Regions from separate parts of the Agarivorans sediminis genome, predicted to be linked through region 1. Evidence: predicted binding sites of a transcription regulator. Region 1 holds the regulator's gene; each other region holds the start of a gene.

Region 1 (7,860 bases):
TTGGGCGTCTTCTAAACCCACCGACACGCGTAATAGCTGATTAGAAATCCCTGCCTCTGCCAAGGCGTCACTCGACATGGCGGCATGTGTCATGGTCGCAGGGTGGGCGATTAAACTCTCTACTCCACCTAACGACTCGGCCAAGGAAAACAGCTGCAACGCTTTCAAAAATTTCACCATTTGGCTCTCATCTAAAGCCAATTCAAAACTCAACATAGCACCAAAACCACGCTGCTGGCTTTGCGCTAGCGCATGGCCCGGGTGCTCAGGTAAACCAGGATAATAAATGTTGCCCACAGCGCTTTGCTGCTGCAAACACGCCACAATGGCTTGTGCATTTTCCTGATGGACATTCATTCTGGCCTTGAGAGTCCGTAAGCCACGCAAGGTGAGATAGGAATCAAAGGCAGAGCCAGTTAAGCCCAAACAATTAGCCCACCAAGCTAGCTGCTCGGCTAACTCATCAGTGGCCGCTACGACCATTCCGGCCACCACGTCAGAGTGGCCATTTATGTATTTAGTGGCCGAATGCACCACAATATCTGCGCCTAACAAAATAGGGGTTTGCAGGGCTGGCGATAAGAAGGTGTTATCTACCACCACCAAGGCCCCCACAGCATGTGCTTGCTCGGCAATAGTCTTAATATCAACAATTCGCAATAAAGGATTACTTGGCGTTTCTAGCCAAACAATTTTAGGTTTTTTGGTTAATAGCTCAGCCAGTGCTGACGAATCATTTTGATCTACAAAAGCCACTTCAAAAGCACTTTTCTTAGCCAGACTATCAAATAAGCGGTAACTGCCGCCGTAGCAATCATGAGGAGCAATCAGTAAATCACCCGGCTCTAATAAGGCTGTAACCAAGTTAATCGCCGACATACCGGTATTGGTAATGACCGCGCCCGCGCCATGCTCTAAATTGGCAATGGCTTCGGCCAAAATGTGGCGTGTAGGGTTGCCTGAGCGGCTGTAATCAAATTGGCGTTTCTGGTTAAAATCAGCAAAGCTGTAGTTGCTCGACAAATAAATGGGCGGAACTACTGCGCCGTGCTGGCTATCACTTTCAATACCGCTGCGCACTGCTATGGTGGCTGCTTGAAGATCTTTTAAAGACATTTGCTGATTTACTCCCTCAATTTATCCTGCCACTTTACCACCAGCAAAAAAGACGTCAACACTTCTAGACGTCTAAATGTCTTTGCTGTTGGATTGCTAAGTGGCTTTTCCCCCGTTACAATAGGGTCTCTTTGGTTTAGTGTGTATTGTAGTATGTCGACAGAATGGAACGGTGAGTGGATCAGCCCTTACGCTGAACACGGTAAAAAAAGCGAACAAGTTAAGAAAATCACAGTATCTATACCTCTTAAGGTTTTAAAGATATTGACTGATGAACGTACCCGCAGACAAATTAATAACTTGCGTCACGCCACCAATAGCGAATTGCTTTGCGAAGCTTTTTTACATGCCTATACTGGTCAGCCCCTGCCCGATGATGCCGACTTACAAAAAGATAAGCCAGATCCGGCCTTAGAAAAGGCCGCCCTAGCAGAACTCAATAAAGAAGATTAGAAAAAGCCGCTGTTAGAGCGGCTTTGCTTTAACTGCATGCCAATGAATTTAGTCTTAAGACTACGGCTGCTTTCTTTAATCTGCTTGTTGTCATTTATTGCGCGGTCGTTTTTTGCCACTGCGATTAGCCACCTTGGGCTGACGACTTCCTCGCCCTTTAGCTCGGCCTTGCGGTTCTGGGTCTGGCTCAAAATTGCCATATTCGTCATCATCATCCGATATATTCACGGCTTGCTTCGGTTTGGGCTTGGGCGCAAAGCCAGGGACAATGTCATGTTTGAACTTCAGGCCCGTTAAGCGCTCTATTGCTCTCAACTGTTTAGTTTCATCCTCACTAAACAGTGAAACCGCTAAACCAAAGCTGCCAGCTCGACCAGTACGACCAATTCGGTGCACATAGTCTTCTGCTACATAGGGCAGATCGACGTTAATCACACAAGACAGTTGACTAACATCTATACCTCGAGAAGCAATATCAGTAGCAACTAACACTGCAACACTGCCGTCTCTAAACCCTTCTAAAGCTAATGTACGAGCATGTTGGGTTCGGTTAGCATGGATAGAAGCGGCACTAATGCCAGCCGTTTCAAGCTGAGAGGCTAAACTGTCAGCACCCAGTTTAGTACGACTAAACACCAACACTTGAGGCCAATTATTACGCTTAATAAGGTGAATCAGCAGCTCACTTTTACGCGCTTTGTCTACCGGATGGAGACGCTGCTTAACCGAATCAACCGTGCTGTTTGCGGCGGCAACTTCAATCAACAGCGGATTATTGAGCATACCGCTCGCCAGCGATTTGATCTGTTTTGAAAAGGTCGCTGAAAACATCAAGGTTTGACGTTTGCTAGGCAGTACACTTTGGAGGTAGCTCATCTCGTCGATAAACCCTAAGTCCAGCATACGGTCGGCTTCATCTAACACCAAGATCTCAAGCTGATCGAAGCGAATCGCTTGCTGCTTGTATAGATCAATCAAACGGCCAGGGGTGGCAACCAAGATATCTACACCCGCTTGCAACTGTGTTATTTGCGGTTCTATCCTCACCCCCCCCATCACCGCCGCTGATTGAATATTCATATGACGGCTGTAGTTTTGTACATTCATGAGCACTTGAGTGGCAAGTTCTCGAGTGGGAGTAATAACAAGTGCACGAACCGAGCTAGCCTTCGGGCTAGCAGCGCCAGATAACAACTGTACCATCGGTAGGGTAAAACCCGCTGTTTTACCGGTACCCGTTTGTGCCACCGCCATAACATCACGTTGACTCAGTACCGCCGGAATCGCTTCGAGTTGGATCGGTGTTGGTTTTGTATAACCTTGTTCAGCAACACTTTTCAACAGCGCACTACACAAGCCTAGTAACTCAAATGACATAGAAAAACCTCGGTTACAGCAGCACCGCTTCGTCAGTCTAAGCAAGGCTGTTTAACGGTGGTCGAACGCTTTTAGGGCTCAAGTGCTTTAGCTAATCGTGCGGCCAGCCACAGCAACATTGACACCAACAGAACTAGCCAAGGGTTGTCGATTCGGCTTAAGCGAGCAATCTACAACGCTAAAGATAAAACGGGCTGATAAGACTGTAATATATAACCGCTAAACGCCCCTTGCAGATTATCTAGCAATGAAACTTACTTCTGAAGCTGCTCTTTGGCGGCTTCAACTTTCGAGAAATCTAAACCTAACTCGTTTACCGCTTCTTTAATCAAAGCGGGGTTTTGCATCACCTGGCCGAGCATAAGTTGAAGTTTTTCTTGAGGTAAGCCCAACTGAGAGATCGTTGCCATTGCTGCAAGAGGATTGTCTGTCAGCGCTTGAAACACCTCGCCGATCTGTTGGTCACTAATATTGTTCTCTTTCAACATTGCAATAATTGGGTTCATCACATTACCTTTAAACACTAAACAAAATAAGGGAGCAGTCTACCATTTGACTGAATATGATGACACTGACAACCACCACCTTGTTAACCCGGTTAACGCAGTCTCTATGATTCAGCATCATTCGCTTATCTCAAGTTGAACGGCCTGTTATATTGCTTTGCAAGTCTTCTTGTTCTTTAGCGATTGATTATGAATAAACTGGCCACTGTATTCGCAGCAGTCTTTCTTGGCTTTATTTTGTGGGTTATTTATTTAGCGAATACTGGCGGCTCTAGCGTGTTTTTTTAACTTTGTAGCCTCGTTTCCTTATGGCGACAAATTAGGCCACTTTTGCCTTTTTGGCACACTCACGTTTATCTTGGTGATCGCCCTGAAGTTTCGCGTTTTAGCCATTGCGAGTGTTCGGCTTTATTGGGGAGCTATTTTGGTGACTATATTTGCCCTTGGTGAAGAGCTCAGCCAAGCATTTATACCGCATCGCACGTTTGACCTTATCGACGCCTCGGCAGACATGCTCGGCATAGCCATCGCTTCTATGTCTTGTTTTCTAATCAATCGTTACTATGCGAATCAGCAAAGTAAGTCACCGTTGTCACCGGGAGAAACTAAGCCTATCGCTTAGTCTGATTGAGCCCAGTGCTTTGCACTGTAAGGCGGTCGGACCTATACCAACATCAACTAGCGGCTTATTAAAGTAAGATATAAAAGCCGCCTAAGTCTAGGTGGGGAGCCAGAGGCATATCGCCTATTTAATACCGTGCTTTTCCAAGAAAGGTTTTACTCGTTCCATCAACATCGCTTGTTTAGATTGCGCCTCTTGCATGCCTACTTGGGCACCTACCTGCATTAAGTGGGCTGAATTTTCTAAGAATTTTTTACCGACTGGCGTTTGGTAAAACTTTGTAATCTCGATGATTTCATCATCAGTAAAGGTTTGTGTGTACAGCTCTTTCATATCATTAATGATTTTCGGACGGTCGATATCTTCATTAAACCAAGCACGAAAAATACCCTTAAGCTCTTCCTTACCCTCATTATCCAATCTAAATTGAGCGGTCATCTGATCAATGGTTGGCATCATGGCCTCGAATCCACCCTCAAACTGCTGGTCCATCTTCATAACCTTAAACATCTCATCGATTGGCGTTTCTTGAGCCATCGTAGGCGCCACAAAGGTTAAAACCATCAATGGTAATAGTAAATATTTGTTCACTTTCTATCCTTGTATATGGGTGCTGAGAAAAGTACTGATAAATCGTTGACTAACATTAACAAGCAAGTGGCAATAGTCCACATTTTAAAGTGATTTTAATCGCAATTTACCGGAGCGTGATACCCAGACTCACCTAAAACCCGGTGATGAGTGCATGAATAATTTGTCAGGTGCATTGCTGAATTTGTTTGATTAACCATTGAACACTCTCTTGGCTATCGTATAACTGATGAGTAAACATGCTTAACGATAGCTCGGGTATGCCCTCTGGTAGCTCAACGATGCGTACCGGTAGCATTTGTTCGAGTTCTTTGGCAATCCGTTGCGGCACACACATTAAGTTACGGGTATTGGCGGTGACCATTGCGCCCACCGCATAGCTTTGCACCGTCATTGAAATCTGCCGAGCTTGGTGCTGCGCCAGTAGCCATCGGTCGATGGGATCGGCACCCGAGTTAATTAAGGGTAGGTGTACCTGTGGCGTCTCTACAAAGTCTCTAAAGGTAAACTTTTCAGGAAAGTTGCTCTGTTGTTTGGACACAATGCCCACATAAGGATCGCTTAGCCAATGATAACGGTGATAATAACGCGGCATATTTTGCAATGTATCCACCCCTAACATCAGGTCTATTCGGCCTTGTTCTACCCGCTCCATTTGGATGTTTTCGGAAAGAATGTCTACCGCAATTCGTGCATTGGGTGCACTGTTCTCCATTTTTTTGCCCAATTTAGGCAGTGCATAAAACTCAAAGTAGTCGATAGCACCAATGTAAAACGTTTTGGCGTCGAGTAAGGGGTTAAATGGCTTCATTTTGGCTAAGGCCATGTCTATCGAACTTAGGCCCTTTTCAATATCAGGTAATAAGGCTTGAGCCAGCGGTGTTGGCTCCATGCCGGTGCGGGTTTTGATAAATAACGGGTTATCAAAACGATGACGCAGTTTAGACAAAATATGGCTAGCCGCTGACTGGCTCATAAACAGCTTTTGGGCGGCTTTAGATAAATGCCTTTCCCTTTCTAATACCACCAGCAGGCGTAGTTGATTTATATCTATGTCCACAGTTATCGATATCTCTCATATACAAATAAAAAAATAGCGTTTTTATAATAACCCTTTTTAAGATAAAAATGTTCCATAGTTTGCATCACCCGTATAGGAATTGGGATGAGAAAAGTCACTGTAGCCGCCACACAAATGTCTTGTTCATGGAACATAGAAGAAAATCTTGCCAAGGCAGAATATTTAGTAAGAGAAGCCGCCGCCAAAGGCGCGCAAATCATCCTGCTTCAAGAACTGTTTGAAACACCATATTTTTGTATTGAAATTGAAGAGTCATATCACAAGCTCGCCAGTTACTTAGAAGATAATTTGGCCTTTAAAAAGCTCTCTGAGTTAGCCAAGGAGCTAGAAGTGGTGTTGCCCTTCAGCTGGTTTGAAAAAGCGGGCAACGTGAAATTTAACTCTTTGGCGATGATTGATGCCGATGGTTCGCTGTTAGGCATTTATCGAAAAACCCATATCCCCGATAGTGATGGATATTTAGAGAAATACTACTTTAGCCCTGGCGATACCGGCTTCAAGGTTTGGAACACCCGTTATGCCAAAGTTGGCATTGGTATTTGCTGGGATCAGTGGTTTCCAGAAACCGCCCGTAGCCTCGCCTTACAAGGTGCCGAGTTAATATTTTTTCCAACCGCTATTGGCAGTGAGCCAAGCCAACCAGAGCTAGACTCTCAACCGCATTGGCAATGTGTGATGCAGGGGCATGCCGCTGCCAATCAGGTGCCAGTGATAGCCTCTAACCGAATTGGCTGCGAACAAGCAAAGTCTCGCGATCATCAAATCACCTTCTTTGGGTCTTCGTTTATTGCCAATTACACCGGCGAAGTACTGGCTAAAGCCAGCCGCGATACTCAAGAGGTACTCGTACACCAGTTTGATCTAGACGAGATTGAGTTTCAGCGCAGCGCTTGGGGGCTATTTAGAGATCGACGCCCCGAGCATTACCAACACTTATTAACCCTAGATGGTCAGTTAAAGGATTAGACGCATGACAACTAAAAAAATGGGCATAACCCCACTGGCATTGTTTAGCTTATGTGCGGTACTGGTCGTAGACACCTTAACGGCGTCAGCGTCTATAGGCGTAAGTTCTCTAGGGTGGTGGACACTCATCTTAGTTATTTTTGTGATTCCTTATGGCTTGATCACCTCAGAACTCAGCGCCGCCTACCCCGGAGAGGGAGGCATTTACGACTGGGTAAAGAAAGCCTTTGGCTCCAGCTGGGCTATTAGAACGACCTGGTTTTACTGGATAAATGTTGGCTTGTGGATGCCCGCGGTGTACATCTTATTTGCCGGTATGTTTTCAGAACTATTTGCGCCAGACTTACCCCTTAGCGCTCAGGTGTTTATTTGCATAAGCCTGACTTGGCTAACCGTGTGGGTATGTAATATCTCAGTTGATGTGGGGGTGCTAATTACCAATGTATGTGCGGTATTAAAAGTGCTCATTATCTCGGTGCTTGGCATAGGCGGTTTTATTTATGCGATGAAAAATGGTGTTGCCAACGAATTTAGCTTAGCGGCAGTAATGCCTTCTTTTGATTCCGGAGCGGCATTTCTTCCTGCGTTAGTCTTCAATTTAATGGGCTTTGAATTGGTCGCCACCATGACTAAAGAAATGAAAGACGTAAAACAAATTCCCAAGGTGGTGTTCTTAGCCATTGCAATTACGGCCTTTCTCTACATTATTGGCACCTTGGGCATACTAATGGCACTGCCGGTTGAAGAAGTGGGCTTAGTAGCAGGCATTATTGATGCCCTTAAAGTACTGTTTGGCAATGGTCCGCTAGGTATATTTATGACCTATGCGCTAGGCGTTGTGACCCTACTGACCTTTATTGGCAATATGGTGAGCTGGACCATGGGTTCTAGCCGCGCTGCTGCGCAGTCAGCTAAAGACGGTGAGTTACCTAACATTGTGGCAAAAAGCTCTGCTAAATACGCCACCCCGGTAGGTGCGAACATCATCACAGGGTTAGTTTCTACTGCCGTTATTTTCATCTACACTTTTTTTGCTAACACCAATGATGAGTTGTTCTGGTCGATGTTTGCCTTTTCAAGCTGCATCTTCCTATTACCTTACTTATTGATGTTCCCTGCTTACTTAAAGCTGCGTATTAACGATCCAG
Region 2 (7,860 bases), 400 kb from region 1:
TACTAGGGTAACCTAGGTTATTAAAAGCAGCGTTTGCCACAAACATGGCGCCGTTAAATACAAAACTAAAGCTTATCCAAGTACAGAAAAAACCAATCACAGTGGCCGCTTCACCGCCAACACCAAAGACCTTAATAATGAGATTTTGACTAAGCAATAAAATGAAAGACACGGCGATCACAAACCCTCCGTTAAACCACAAGGCTTTGGTGAGTGCTTCTCGTACTCTTGAGTAATTATGCGCACCAAAATTTTGCCCCACAATCGGACCTATCGCCCCCGATAAAGAAAAAATCATGCCAAAAGCCACTGGCATTATTCGTCCCACCACCGCCCAACCAGCCACATAGGCATCGCCAAAAACCGCAATTGCTGCGGTAACGTAGGCATTACCCAAAGGTGTAGCTACATTGGTCATCATGGCCGGGGCAGCCACTTTTAAAATAGCGCGTAAGTCTTCCAATAGTTTAGTAACACTAAACCTAGCAAATAATTGATGCTTATAGACCACCCCTGACAATGCCACGCCTGCCACCACAAACCGTGCAATTACCGACGCGATAGCCGCGCCTGGTAGGCCCAGACCCAAAGCAAAGATAAATATCGGGTCGAGAATAGCGTTAACACCGCCACCTGCAAGAGTAGACCACATAGCCCGCTTAGCATCCCCAACCGAGCGCAAGGCTGCTCCCGCACTCATAGCTAACCCCAGCACAGGTAATGACGGTAATAATATACGCAAATAGCCTACCGCCAGTTCATGGGTTCTAGCTTTTGCGCCAATCAGGCTTAACAATTCGGGTGAGAAATACCACACCAAACCAGCAAAAGACGCACTGATCAAAAAGCCGGTAAATAAAATGTTAGTGACTAATTGTTTGGCTCGAGCCTTATCTTGTTGACCTATCGCCTTGGAGACCAAGGCAGTCATAGCGATAGATAGGCCAATCGAAATAGAGGTAGTAAAGAAAGCAATCGTGCCAGCGTAACCGACCGCGGCGGCTAATTCTGCTTCACCCAACAAACTAATAAAAAACAGATCGGCTAGATCAACTAAGAATAAAGCGGTTAAACCAATAGCATTGGTGGAAGACATCACCACAATGTGGCGGAAGATATCACCAGAAATGAACTTTGCCTTTGGCATAGAAACTCACGACACGACAAGATAGTGTTTAGTGTAGGCGCAAAACTCTCCGGAGTCATTGGCCAAATAACCCCTAAGTTATAGGGGCTATAAGCTTCAGCAAGTGACACTAAGTGATCATAATGCTAGGCCCTTAGGCCAATTAACCCGCAGTTCTTTAGTAGCCAGTACCATGTTTTCTAACGCCGCTTCAGTTTCTTGCCAATTTCGTGTTTTTAAGCCGCAATCAGGGTTTACCCACAAGCGTTGCAAAGGGATCCACTGTGCAGCTTTATCAATCAAGTTTTTGATCTCAGCCACACTTGGAATATTAGGCGAGTGAATATCATATACTCCGGGCCCAATTTGGTTAGGATAAGCAAAGTGCTCAAAGGCTTGTAACAAGCTCATGGCAGAGCGTGAGGTTTCAATAGTTAGCACGTCAGCATCCAGTGCAGCTACAGCAGGCATAATGTCATTAAACTCGCTATAACACATATGTGTGTGAATTTGAGTCTCAGGTTTAGCGCTAGCGGCTGATAATTTAAATGCTGATACAGCCCAATCTAGGTAGCTTTCCCACTGGCTACGTTTAAGCGGCATCCCCTCGCGAATGGCCGGCTCGTCAATTTGAATCACCTTGATGCCTGCTTGTTGTAACTCATTGACCTCATCATTTAAAGCTAAAGCTATTTGTTCTGCAATCTCAGCACGACTGAGGTCTTCTCGAGCAAAACTCCAAGTTAAAATAGTCACAGGCCCAGTCAACATACCTTTCACCGGCTTAGTGGTGAGAGATTGAGCATAGTGAGTCCACTCAATAGTGAGCGGTTTAGAACGCTCAATATCATCAACTATAATCGCCGGCTTAACACAGCGAGAGCCATAACTTTGCACCCAAGCAAAACGGCTAACAATAAAGCCATCTAACAACTCTGCAAAGTACTCCACCATGTCGTTTCGTTCCGCTTCTCCATGCACCAATACATCAAGGCCAAGCTTTTCTTGGCGCTTAATCGCATCAGCAATATGTTTGGCCAACGCGGCATCGTAATCAACCTGACTTAAAGTACCCACTCTATACTCGCGACGCTGGCGGCGAATTTGATCAGTTTGCGGAAACGAACCAATAGTCGTGGTTGGTAGCAGAGGTAACTGCAGACTTTGCTGCTGAATTGCTTGACGTTTAATAAAGGTCAATTTACGTTGGCGCTGTTCGGGGTTAAGCTGATCAAGGCGTCGCTGAAGCGCTGAGTTGGTCTTTTTGTTAAGTGTTTGTAAGGCTGCGCTGTATTGACGAGATAACCGTAAAGCATCAGCATCACCACTAATAGCGTCATCCAATAGCTGTAGTTCAGTCAACTTTTGTTGCGCAAATGCAAGACGATACTTGGCATCACCCAAACCATCTTCATTGTCTAAATCTAGCGGGCTATGCAGTAAAGAACACGATGAAGCAAGCCATAAGCGTTCGCCTAAACGTACTTTTAGTGAACGATAGCGCTCAATTAAGTCTGGCAAATTAGCACGCCATACATTGCGCCCATTAATTATCCCTGCCGACAACACCCATTTTTCAGGTAACCAAGTAAGCACTTGCTGTAGTTGCTCTGGTGCCGCACTCAGGTCAAGATGCAAGCCGTCTACCGCTAATTGTTTAATGACATCGGCATTATCGAGTACGTCGGCAAAATAGCTGGTTAACAGTAACTTAGTTGGACTAATGCGGGTACGATAAGCATCTAAAAGCGCTTCTTGCCACTGTGGCTCTAACTCTAAACCCAATACGGGTTCGTCTAGCTGAACCCATTCAACACCTAAAGCAGCCATTTTCTGAAAGATTTCACGATAAACCTTTAATAGCTGCGGTAACAGTGATAAACGTTGAAAACCGGCTGTCGCAGCGTCGTCATTTTTGCCCAAATATAGGTAAGATACCGGACCAAGAATCACCGGCTTAACCGCATGCCCCAGTGCTAGCGCTTCTTCAATCTCATCGAACAACTGCTGCCACTGTAGGCTAAAGCAGCTGCTCTCGGAAAATTCAGGCACAATGTAATGGTAATTAGTGTTAAACCATTTGCTCATGTCAGAAGCGGCATGATTACAAGCACAGCTTTGCTGACCACGAGCGATAGCAAACATACTGTCTAAGTTAAGATTATCGACTTGATGACGCTCCGGTATATTGCCCAACAATAACGACGTATTAAGTACTTGGTCGTACCATGCAAAATCGCCCACGGTTACCCATGTTTGACCGCTATCTTGCTGAACTTGCCAATTTTTCTGACGAATTGTTCTCCCCACTTCAAGTAATTGCTGCTGCGAAGATTCGCCTCGCCAATAAGCTTCTAGTGCAAATTTTAGCTCTCGCTGCTTGCCAATTCGTGGGTAGCCTAATATATGTGTTGTACTCATCTGAATATCCTTTTAGCCGTCTAGATGTATATAGAACAATAGTGGCTAGCAAGGTGTAGTAACACAATTGAAAAAAACGCAAACCAAAATGAATATATTTCAACAACCCTTGCTTTATAGGTCTAAAAAGGGGCGCGTTCATCACAGTGACTAATTTCAGGTGAAATATATTCAAGTTAAGATAAGCAAGCATCACGTCATCTATACAAGCTATGGCTCGCTATCTAAGCTCTGATATCACATTTAACAAAATGCCAAGGGTAAATAACGATGCTCGAATTGAAACACCTACGTAGCATACAAGCTCTGGCTGGTGGTCCTTCGTTAAAATCCGCTGCAGCCAAATTATTCATTACCGATTCAGCCTTGTCTCATCAACTAAAAGACCTGGAACAACGGGTTGGCGCGACATTGGTTGTCAGAAAACAGCACCCCTTGCAGCTAACCCAACAAGGTAGTCAATTACTCAAGTTAGCGGAACATGTTTTACCGCTAATAGAAAAAGCCGAACAGCAATTATTGCAACCTCATCAGCAACAGAGTCGACTCAATATAAGCGTAGATTGCCATGCTTGTTTTCAATGGTTATTACCCAGCTTGCAACAATTTCAGCAAGCATGGCCTGAAATAAGTAGTCACTTTTGCCAAGATAAAGACTACAACGGACTGCCCTTACTACAGCAAGGAGAGACTGATTTACTGCTTACATCTAGCGTGAAGATAGAGGAGCAAATCCATTATAAAGCCTTGTTTGAATATGAAATGGTACTCATTTTTCCACCTAAACATCACTTCAGTAAACAAGCCAGTATTCAGGCATTGGATCTAAAATCAGAAACCATCATTAGTTACCCCATAGCCTTACAACGCCTCGACTTATATCAGCATATTTTGCAGCCAGCCAAGATCCAAGTTCAGCAATGGAAACATGCCGACAACCCTGCCATGTTATTGCAAATGGTGGCAGCGGGTATGGGGGTAGCAGCTATGCCTTATTGGGCCGTAGAGCACTATGCAAGGCAACAGTTTGTACAACTACGCTCATTTGAACGACCACTATGGAGGCCAATGTATGCTGCATATACTAAAAACCGACATACTTGCTTGGCCCTGCAAGCCTTTATCCAATTGGTTTTACACCAAGCCTTAGAACATCTAGAAGGGACACGACGGGTGCGAGCAAAAAACCATCATCACTAATTATTTGACGGGACAGGCAAAATGAGTTTACTTTTAATAACATAAGGCTAGCTGTCCTCCTCATCAATTAGATTGTTTGGCAAAGGTTCAACTCTATGGTGTCTGACTGGTCTCCAGCAGAATTTACAGAAAGAAAAATGAGCTTAGTGATGCACTTAGCGGGTTTCATTCCTAGTGCCTATTTTTCAATTCACCACTTAGTTGATGGCATTTTTTGGTATGGATTGAGTATTCTGCCTTGTGCATTGGCTATTCTGGTGTCCTTATTTCTTCTTTTTACCAAGCCAAACTCTCAGGGCTACAAAGTGGCAGATGCTTGGTTTTTGTTGTTAGCCATCCCTCCTGTATTATTGGCCCTTACTCAGGACAGCATGCATGGGGAGTTTTTTGTACCAGCGCTAATTTTGGCTTGTTTTATTCACCTGCCTCTAAAAGTTGCTGAACGCTTAGTATTATTGGTTAGCCTTGTCGCCATTATCCTAGGCACCTTACATCTTGGGATCCATCAAGGGATCCGTTTTAGCCTTGGCGTAGTGGCTTCACACATTTTTGCTTGGGGCTTAGCCAGAGTATTAGTGAAGCAAAACAACGAACTTAAAGAACTCGCCTTCAAAGACTCCTTAACCCGCTGTTACAACCGCCGCGCCTTATTTGACGAGCTGCAAAAAGCCAAACAACAACACAAACGTAGTAGTATTAAAGCCACCCTCATTTTATTGGACTTAGACCACTTTAAACTCATCAATGATCAGCATGGGCATCATGCAGGCGACCAAATCTTGGTATGGTTCTCCCATTTCTTGCAAAATAACACTCGGGGTAACGACCGCGTTTTTCGTTATGGCGGTGAAGAGTTTCTGATTTTATTGCACGACGCAGACTTTGATATGGCTTATCAAGCCAGTGAAAAGCTGGTTGAGGCGATCTCGCAGCGTGAAGCACCACTGCAACTCAGCATAAGCTTTAGTGCTGGTATATCTTGCATAAAAGATGATGAAAGCATAGATGATTGGATACAGCGAGCCGATCTAGGTTTATACCAAGCCAAACAAGCCGGCCGCCGGCAAACTTGGCCGGTGCAGTTTACCAGCCTAGAGACGTGAAACCGACAGTAAACAAGCTAAGGCCCATTGCTCTAATGAGCCTTATTTATTCAGTCAGCCGCTTACCCAGCTTTACTGAAACGGTAAGACTGAATCATCTTTTCTTCATTACCTTGCTGGGCGTACGTTTCCACTAACCAGAGCTGTGGGCTAACCACACGTAACTCCATACGCATATTATTGTTTTTAACCTGACTTAAAGGATAGTAACTAAATCGATTCATGCCCGCCTGATATTCACCAGCATACAGCTGTTCATTATCTAAAGATGAAGCATTAACTCTAAGTTGATGGCCTTGTTGCTCGCTATAACTAATGGAGGTGCTCGCTTGCAGTTCAAGCGGCTGTCCCGCCATGTGTAGTTGGTCTAATTCGATGGTAGCGGTATCACTTTGTAACATTTTTCCACTCGCTAAACCTTCCGCTTCAATAGTGCTACCGTCAGGCTTAATAGCCCAAATGCTTACCTGCCACTGCCCTAACAATTTGTTAAGATGATCACCTTGCTTGCTATTGCTATCACCATTCAAAATAACCGTATTTGGCTGGCTGATTGCCTGTGCGGTGGTGTCTGTACGGCGATTTTCTTGTTGGTTTTCGTAATCGCGCATCGCTCCACTAACCCCCCCTGCGGCAGCCCCCACTGCGGCACCTTTTACAGCAAGATCAGCTTCACCGGTTACAGCCCCCATCACCAAGCCCACTAGAGCTCCACCTATTGCACCCGTTTTCATTCCTTGATTCGAATTCGCTTCATCATCGGTTGAGGCGCAGCCAACTAATACTGTGCCGGCTAATAAAATGATACTGATAGAGCTACCTAGTTTATGCATTAATCTCTCTCGCTAATTGAAATACTTGATGAGATAAAGATAATCAATTGCTCAAATAAACATCAGGGCACGCCATAAAAAGTTTTATGCAGCGAATGCCTAGGGCTACCAACAACAGGTATATGGGCGTAGCAAGATGGGGAGAGAACAAAAGTTCTGCTAAGATAAAATCAATAGTAACAATACTTTGCTAACATCTAATGACCAACTATAAAAATATATCCGATTACATTCAGCAGCAGCGTAAAAAAGCAGATTTAACTCAGGAACAGTTGTGCCAAGTATTAACCGCGTTTAGCCCTGAGTTTGGCGATTTAGACCCACTAGCGGTTAGCCGCTGGGAGCGTGGTAAAGTAGAACCTAGTTTAAATCGGCAGCTTGAAATCATTCGTTATTTTGGTGATGAGCCCTACCAAATTATCACTGCTGCTGAGTTTCACTCAAAGAACTTACCGTCCATTGATGCGATGAATAAGTTATTAGTGGCTCGCGCTAAGTTTAAACACTATCTAGGGGCACACCCCTACCTGCCGCAACAAGATCTACGCTACCAACAAGTATGCCCACCTGATGAACTGGCCGATCGTAGCTGCCAACACCTTAGCCATTATATTGCCAATTTGTCTTTTGGTTGCGAGCAATGGGACCCACAGTACTTACAACAACTGCAAAATACCGAGAGTTCATTAGTTAGCTATTACTTCTACTTTGGGCAACTGGCTGGGCACAGCTATGCATTAAGGGTTAAGCCAAAATACTTTGAGCAATTACTGCACTGCGAAATAGATGAAACAGACGTAAAACCAGAGATGCTGGCGTTACCTAGTGAGCCAGCCGGTTTATATATTTACTCTGTTTATGCTGGCAGGATACAAGCTATCAACCAGATTTATCAGCACCTATTTAAAGCTATCGCCAATGACCCTTCATTAGCCCAATTTGGCATGCGCGTTCGCCGAGACATTGCACATGTGATGCTGGAGAGCATTCCTCATACCTTAGAAGCGCTGGGTCCGCCCAGTGATAATATTGAGCTAGGGATAAAACATCAGGGGAAGCGTTATCAGTTTATAAGCTGCCGAATCGAACGTTTGGCTTTACTCAACTCACCGGTACTGTTAAATATTCTAAGAGATGATTGAGTGATTAGAGAGGCAAGCTTTGTTGCTCTTTACGC
Region 3 (7,860 bases), 1.3 Mb from region 1:
GGTTTTAGGCCACCGTGTAAAGTAATGCCATTCATGATGGCCGACATACCGAACTCACGTACACCGTAGTGCATGTAGTTGCCAGACGCATCGGCTGCTGTTACAGCTTCAGAACCAGACCACATTGTAAGGTTAGATGGAGCCAAGTCAGCACTACCACCTAGCAACTCTGGTAATTTAGGGCCAAATGCTTCTAAGGTTTTTTGCGATGATTGACGTGTGGCAATTTTAGCTTGGTTGGCTTGTAAGTCAGCGATGTAGTTATCAGCGAACTCTTTCCAATCACTTGGCATCTGACCAGTAACACGACGTTTAAACTCAACCGCTAGTTCTGGGTGAGCAGCTTCGTAACCAGCGAATAGTTGGTTCCATGCTGATTGTGCTTTTTCGCCGGCTGTTTTTGCTTCCCAGGCTTGGTATACATCCTGTGGAATTTCAAAAGCAGCATAAGGCCAGTTTAAGAACTCGCGAGCAGCTGCAATTTCTTCAGCACCTAAAGGAGCACCATGACAATCATGGCTACCAGATTTATTTGGCGAACCAAAACCAATCACTGTTTTACAGCAGATCATCGTTGGCTTGCTCGTTTCAGCTTGTGCTTCTTTAATCGCGGCACTAATTGCGTCACTATCATGGCCATCTACGCCAGCAATCACGTGCCACCCGTAAGACTCAAAGCGCTTAGGAGTGTCGTCGGTAAACCAACCTTCAACGTCACCGTCGATTGAAATGCCATTGTCATCCCAAAATGCGATCAACTTGCCTAAACCTTGCGTACCCGCTAATGAACAGGCTTCGTGAGAAATACCTTCCATCAAACAGCCATCACCTAAGAAAGTGTAGGTGTAGTGATCAACAACAGGGAAACCTTCACGGTTAAACTGCGCAGCCAAGATTTTCTCAGCTAAAGCCATACCCACTGCATTAGTGACACCTTGACCTAATGGGCCTGTAGTGGTTTCTACACCAGGGGCATAACCATATTCTGGGTGACCAGGCGTTTTAGAATGCAGCTGGCGGAAATTTTTCAATTCTTCAATTGGTAACTGATACCCTGAAAGATGCAACAAGGAGTACAACAACATTGAACCGTGACCATTCGACAAAATAAAGCGGTCGCGGTCAGCCCAAGTTGGATCAGTAGGGTTGTGTTTCAAAAAGTCACGCCATAGTACTTCAGCGATATCCGCCATACCCATTGGGGCACCGGGGTGACCAGAGTTAGCTTGCTGAACTGCATCCATGCTTAAAGCACGGATCGCGTTGGCGTATTGACGACGAGAAGACATGAATTGCTCCTGAAATTTTAGGCTTTAGGGTATCGAGAGGCGCGTATTGTCACAAAGTCAACGAGCTTACTCAATATTTATCTAAAAAGAATCTGTCTATTTATTATAAAAATTGTTGTTAGTGCCAATTTTAGCGCATATTTTTTATTGCTTTGTTCATGATAAAGTACTGATACAGGATAGGTATTAATAAAGGAAAGCAAATAAATGACCTTAGATTTTTCTTTCCGTAGTCGTAGTTTATTTGTCTACCTATTGATTGGACTCTTCTCTAGTGCGCTGACCTTATTATTTAGTGACCTTGCTCACCTCGATATCAATCACCTACTCAACATACAAATCAGTCCCTTTATGTTCCCCATTGTGGCGGCTGTGAGCATTTTAGTGTTTGAAGCGATACTCAGCCCCTACAAACAAGTCGGCTTAATTTTTGTGGTAAAAGCTTATCATTTTGATGAAGGAAGGCTCTTTTGGGGGAATTTGCTTTATCAATTTGCCGTCGGTTTAATACTCACTTGGGGAGGGTATGCCGTTGGTGTTGTTGGACCCGCTTGTTATCTGACCGCTGTTGTAGCGAGTAATCTTTCACATGCAGCCCGTCTAACCCCAGGACAAGTAAGATTAAGCGTAGCGTGTGGCACCGCAGCAGCTGTCGCCGCGTTATTTAGTGCACCATTAGCAGGCACCGTTATCGCTTATGAGTTAATCATGCGGCGCTTTAACTGGCGGTCAATTATGACGATTGCCCTGGTCGCATATACCGCCAGCGCAATATCCCAGTTACACGGCGGAAGCGTATTGAGTATAGCGCTTCCACCACAGCAATTAGCATTTGAATCATTGCCGCTATTTGCCTTGCTAGGGCTGTTATGTGGTTTATTTGCCACCTTACTAGTACACGCGATTCGTTCAATGCCTAAACTCAAACGTAGCTATGCCATAACGATAGCCGCCACGGTTACCGCGTTTGCCGGCATGCTAAACCCGCAATGGTTAGGTTTAGACCCAATTACTCCTAATGGCCTACTCTATTGGGAGTTAGATCTTGAGCAGCAATCTTTGTGGTTGCTCGCTCGAATCGTTCTAACCACCGTCGCACTCGCTTTTGCCTTACCCGGTGGAAGCCTTGGTCCCATGCTGGTTATAGGGGGTATAGTAGGCAGTATCGTTGGGGAAGTGATCCCTAACTCCCCTAATTTGATGTTAGTCATTGTCGGTATGGGGGCGATGTTTGGGGCTGTTTTTCGAACCCCTTGGGCAGCCTTTTTACTAATAAGCGAACAAACTATGCAGCTGGAAATAGTGCTGCCAGCCATGGTGGCATGCCTTTGCGCTAGCGCCATTGCGAAGTACATTTTTCGCTCTCCAAGCCTGATCGAACAACAGCTCCTTAATGCTCAAATACGTTTGATTAATAGCCCTGTTATCGCCAAAGAAGAAAACAAAACCCTTGAACCAGCGAGTCATCAACACAACTAATTACTGAAGGTGAATTATTTTCATTAATAAGACCTAGTAAAAGTAGTTTGCCTAAATTAGAATAGACGTCCAGATGGTAAAACATCCATACGTATAAAATTCATTTTACGAGATTTAAGCATGGCTACTCATTTATTTACTTCAGAATCAGTTTCTGAAGGGCATCCAGACAAAATTGCTGATCAAATTTCTGATGCAGTACTTGATGCAATTTTAAAGCAAGACTCTAAGGCACGTGTAGCCTGTGAAACCTACGTAAAAACCGGCATGGTTATGGTTGGCGGTGAAATCACCACTTCTGCTTGGGTTGATATTGAAGAAATCACTCGCTCAACAGTTCGTGAAATTGGTTACACCCATTCTGATATGGGTTTTGATGCCGACTCTTGTGCAGTGCTTAATGTTGTGGGTAAGCAAAGCCCCGACATTAACCAAGGCGTAGACCGCTCTCGCCCAGAGGAACAAGGTGCAGGCGACCAAGGTTTAATGTTTGGTTACGCAACCAACGAAACCGATGTATTAATGCCAGCGCCTATTACTTACTCTCACTTATTGGTTAAACGCCAAGCCGAAGTACGTAAAAATGGTACTTTAGATTGGTTACGCCCGGATGCTAAGTCACAAGTTACCTTCGCTTACGAAAACGGCATTATTACCGGTGTAGACGCAGTAGTATTATCGACTCAACACTGTGACAGTATTTCAACCGCTGATTTACGTGAAGCAGTCATGGAAGAAATCATCAAGCCGGTGCTGCCTGAGCAATGGCTAAATAAAAATACTCAGTTCCACATTAATCCTACCGGTCGTTTTGTTATTGGTGGGCCAATGGGTGACTGTGGTTTAACCGGTCGTAAAATTATCGTAGACACCTACGGCGGCATGGCTCGTCATGGCGGCGGAGCCTTCTCTGGTAAAGATCCATCAAAAGTCGATCGCAGTGCTGCATACGCGGGACGCTACGTTGCCAAAAACATAGTAGCAGCCGGTTTAGCTGAACGTTGTGAGATTCAAGTGTCTTACGCTATTGGCGTAGCCGAGCCAACATCTATCAGTATCGAAACCTTTGGCACGGGTAAACTCAGCGAAGAAAAACTGATTGCATTGGTACGCAAACACTTCGATTTACGCCCGTACGGTATTCTGAAGATGTTAGATTTAGAGCGCCCAATCTACCAAGCAACTGCTGCCTATGGTCACTTCGGTCGCGAAGAGTTTCCTTGGGAGCAAACAGATAAAGCCGAGCTATTAAAAAGTGAAGCTGGCCTTTAAACCATTTTTGCATGAGTAGCTAAAAGCCTATAATCAATGATTATGGGCTTTTTTATTGTTTCACCCATTCTCAAAACCCTCCTCTACGCTTAAGAGCTAAGGCACTTCCTCTCATTACTCCCCTGAGTATTCCATGCTTGCTGCAAGTTGAGAGTCCGAATAACATATTTGCAGATACTCGCTCCACCAATAAGCGAAACACTCTGATTGCTTAAGCTAGGTAACACTATTAATAAAACAGGTATTTTATTAGAGAGATAATCCGCCACAAAGCGAATCTGGAAACTAATGAGAACAAAGAAAGGTCGATGATACTTATTTGCAGTCCCAAAAAACGCTCTCAACAAAGAGAGCGTCACTGCAGTTTTACTGGGCAATCAGCACTACGCTAAATCTTTATCTTTTAGTGACTCTACATTGCTCAATTGATTACTCAACTTGGTATTTGCGAAGCTTAAACTACTAATATCCTGGTTGGCTTCATTGACTTGTCTTTGTAACTGACGATTAAAGGTTTCACTTGCCTTAAGCTTATCTGAGAGCTCATCAAGGCTAGCTTTCAATGAACCATTATCGATCTTGCTATCAAGAAACTCTTCGTCAAGCTTACTTAGCGCCAATTTAGTCAAAATATGCCCATCTTGCTCTTTACGTAAGCTTATTTCTAAAGATTTTAGTTGCTGTTGTATTTGATTAATTTGGTGTTCTTTATCTAATAATCTTCCGTCAACATCAGACAAGCTATGATTCAATTGTAATTGCGAGTTTGCTGCGGCTAACTGACTACGAGCCTGAGTCAATTCAGCGGTTGCCTCTAAGTAATTAGACTCGATTTTTTCAATCCTACTTTCTAATTGAATTTCTCGTTGTTGGTATTGCTCTAATTCTGGTAGCACTTGTTCTAATTGGGCTTCAACACCGTTATTTAAGGTTTCTAAGGCCTGATTATTCCCGGTTAAATCGGCAATGCTGTCGGTTAGTTCTTGCTGCTGTTGATATAAGGCTTCAATGCTCTGTGCATCACTAAGGCATCGTTGCTCTAAAGTACTTACTTGCTCCCTTAGTGCTACCTCTCGGTCCAATATTGCGTCTTTATCCGCTTGGTCAATGACTGAATTTTCCAACTCAGTATTTAACTGGGTAAGCTGTTGCTCAAATTGTTCAAGCTGCTCTTTTTGTTGGGTATTCTCTTGCTTCAACTGCTGGTATTGTAGGCTTAACTCTTCTGTTTGCTGACTTGCCTCTAGGGTTTGCTGCTCAGAACTCACACTCAACTGTTGATTTAACTTGCTTAACTGCTCTGATTTTTCATGCAATTGCTGGTTATTGGCATTAGCTTGCTTCACTTGCTGGTCTAACTCTTGATTTTTCTGCTTAAGCTCTGCTAGCTCGAGAGTTAAACCAGAGTCTCCCTCTTGTAATTGCTTATTTTCTTGCTCTAAAAACTGATTAGCTTTAACCAGTTCGGTCACTCGGCCACTAATATCACAGTGTTCTTCGGTCAACTGTTTAGTATGGGCTAATTCTTGATCTAAGGCTTCACTCATTTCACCAAGCTGCTTGCGTAAAGCAAGTTCTGTTTCAGATTGCCTTGTCGTTGCAAGCGCATCACTCTCTTTATATTGAGCTAGCTCCTGCTCTGCAACTTGTAATTGTTGTATTAGCTCTGCATTAGCGGCTTCAATTTGTTGCTGCTGAAGGTGTTGCTGTTGTGAATTTACATTTGCTTGCTCAAGGTCTATACGAACAGTTTCAAGCTGATTCAGCAACTCTACTGAGTGTTGATTAGATTCATCTAATCGCTTGAGTTGTTCACTATTGTTAGCTGTTGAGGTATCCAATTGCTGTTGAAGTTCGACTAACTCCGTTTGCAGCGTATGGTGACGCGCCTCTGACTCGGCAAGAGCATGTTGATGATCGTGGATCAGCGACAAACGCCCCTCTTCCCATAGTTCTTGTTTCTCTTTGGTTAAACGTTCCACTCTAGCTTCAGTGGATTGATTTAATTGCACGAACCATTGGTTGAGAGACTCAGCAAAACCATTTGGTAATTCAGCAATAGCATGTTGCTGCCCATACATTTTTGCCAAGCGCTGTTGAGTACTGCAAATAACTTGATTGAGCTGCTCTGCTGGCACAATCTCGCCAGTTTGTTCTTTTATGTACTCAGCAAAAGCCTGCTCTTCTAAGCTGGCTCCTTGCTGAATAAACTGACAGGCCAATGTATCTAATTGTTCAACATCCATCGTATTTGTCCCAAAGACCGATCATTCCATGGTCTATTTACTACTCGCCCAATACAAGCACAGCAGAAGTATAGCTCTCCCATACATCTCGCTTGAGCACTAACATATCTAGCTAAAAAACTATCCATTAGTCCGACTATACCAATGCTTAATTTGCTGGATCAATCGGCAATATTTAAAACAGTTAAGAGAATCATCATATTGTGACTAAACAGGTGTAACGACATTACCTAAGTCTCAGTTTAACTGAGAGTATATCTATCTTTTTGAAAACTAAGTTCAACATTACTGGCCTGTAAGCAAGGGCGATAAGCCATCTATGACAGAGACAAAATCAGCAGATTGTCAAAAGTATTAAGGTTACACTTCTTATCAAGCGCTATTCTTTCGCTAATAGTTAACTTTATTAGTCGCTTGGCTCGATATAGCCAACATTTTAGTGCTATAACAAATGGGTACGTGTCTAAATTGAAGGTTAAAGATGAATTTTATTTCTCGCTCTGTGTGTATACTATTTTCACTGTTGGCAATCCAAACTCCTGTTTTGGCAACATCTCTTCAGCAAAGCCCCTTCTATGTAAACGGTGCCTATTACCACTTAGACAGTAAATTAGTCATGGGCCGAATTGAAAATATTTATTATTCAGGCGTAGAACAACTACAAGGTGTTGGCGTGCCCGCTAAAATCGATACCGGAGCAGACACCACATCAATTCATGCCATTAACATTAGCATTCACAGCGAACATCCAACGTTTTCCCAGTTGCAAGGTGAAGAGTTACTAGAAGCGATAGCCAACACTTTTGGCGACCCTGCAAGCGAATGGTGGTTAAGCAGTTTCGACACTCCCGAGCGGAACATCAAAGCCACCGTAAAGTTTGACTTAGTTCACCCCCGTACTGGAGAGCTTATCCCGCTTGAACGACCTTTAGCGCGATTAAGTGGAATTCAAGGTCGAGGGGATCACGGCATCCTTTACCGCCCAGTGGTAGAACTAGCATTGTCTGCTGGTGACATAACGGTAAACACAGCTGTTAACCTGACCGACCGTAGCGCCTTTTCTTATCCTATTTTGATCGGTAAAACCTTTCTACGCGAGCAAGCGTGGGTAGATTCCAGTTACGATTACTTACAGCAAGAACCCTTAGCCAGAATAATTGGCACTAAAGAAACAGCCTATTTAGATGAATTGCCATTGGCGGTGAGCGTGTCCTTAAAAAATCGCCGAACTAGCCTACATGCGAGCAATATTAAAATAGATGATAAAAAGCAACATGTGAGCTTTGAAGCTGAAGGTAAGAATCAAAAAACCAAAATGTATAGCTTACCGCTACTACGCATGCTTAAAATTGGCGAACACCATCACCCATTAGTGAATATACCTATTAGTTTTGGCCAAGAACTGAAACACCTAGAGGTGGTATTACGAGATCGTTCTCAGCGTAGTACTCAATTACGCTTAGGCAAAGAAGCCTTAAACCAATATTTCCTTATTGATTTAAGCGCCGAGTACTTAACAGACCAGCCTTTAAAATCAGCCATGGATGTGGTGAAACAAGCGCCGTTAATGATAA

Evidence for each region. Region 1 encodes MetJ, which represses methionine synthesis genes. Its sites were predicted from a motif close to TAGACGTCTAGACGTCTA; they were not measured.
Region 2: a site for MetJ is predicted at 3,561-3,578, ahead of metE (5-methyltetrahydropteroyltriglutamate--homocysteine S-methyltransferase). Genes of this name have one in related genera too.
Region 3: a site for MetJ is predicted at 2,831-2,848, ahead of metK (methionine adenosyltransferase). Genes of this name have one in related genera too.

The regions. Positions count from the first base shown of each region.
Region 1 is NZ_CP096670.1:4,060,897-4,068,756, forward strand. Features, by position in the region: gene metB (cystathionine gamma-synthase) at 1-1,116, opposite strand, end outside; gene metJ (met regulon transcriptional regulator MetJ) at 1,270-1,569, shown strand; gene M0C34_RS18580 (DEAD/DEAH box helicase) at 1,660-2,946, opposite strand; gene M0C34_RS18585 (DUF2999 family protein) at 3,201-3,452, opposite strand; gene M0C34_RS18590 (VanZ family protein) at 3,814-4,074, shown strand; gene M0C34_RS18595 (DUF2059 domain-containing protein) at 4,198-4,665, opposite strand; gene M0C34_RS18600 (LysR family transcriptional regulator) at 4,832-5,725, opposite strand; gene aguB (N-carbamoylputrescine amidase) at 5,831-6,712, shown strand; gene M0C34_RS18610 (APC family permease) at 6,717-7,860, shown strand, end outside.
Region 2 is NZ_CP096670.1:3,656,388-3,664,247, forward strand. Features, by position in the region: gene M0C34_RS16630 (MATE family efflux transporter) at 1-1,147, opposite strand, end outside; gene metE (5-methyltetrahydropteroyltriglutamate--homocysteine S-methyltransferase) at 1,265-3,547, opposite strand; gene M0C34_RS16640 (LysR substrate-binding domain-containing protein) at 3,818-4,747, shown strand; gene M0C34_RS16645 (GGDEF domain-containing protein) at 4,843-5,850, shown strand; gene M0C34_RS16650 (YMGG-like glycine zipper-containing protein) at 5,913-6,683, opposite strand; gene M0C34_RS16655 (helix-turn-helix transcriptional regulator) at 6,884-7,825, shown strand; gene M0C34_RS16660 (hypothetical protein) at 7,830-7,860, opposite strand, start outside.
Region 3 is NZ_CP096670.1:699,040-706,899, reverse strand. Features, by position in the region: gene tkt (transketolase) at 1-1,289, opposite strand, end outside; gene M0C34_RS03275 (chloride channel protein) at 1,497-2,768, shown strand; gene metK (methionine adenosyltransferase) at 2,889-4,040, shown strand; gene M0C34_RS03265 (coiled-coil domain-containing protein) at 4,424-6,286, opposite strand; gene M0C34_RS03260 (putative ATP-dependent zinc protease) at 6,768-7,860, shown strand, end outside.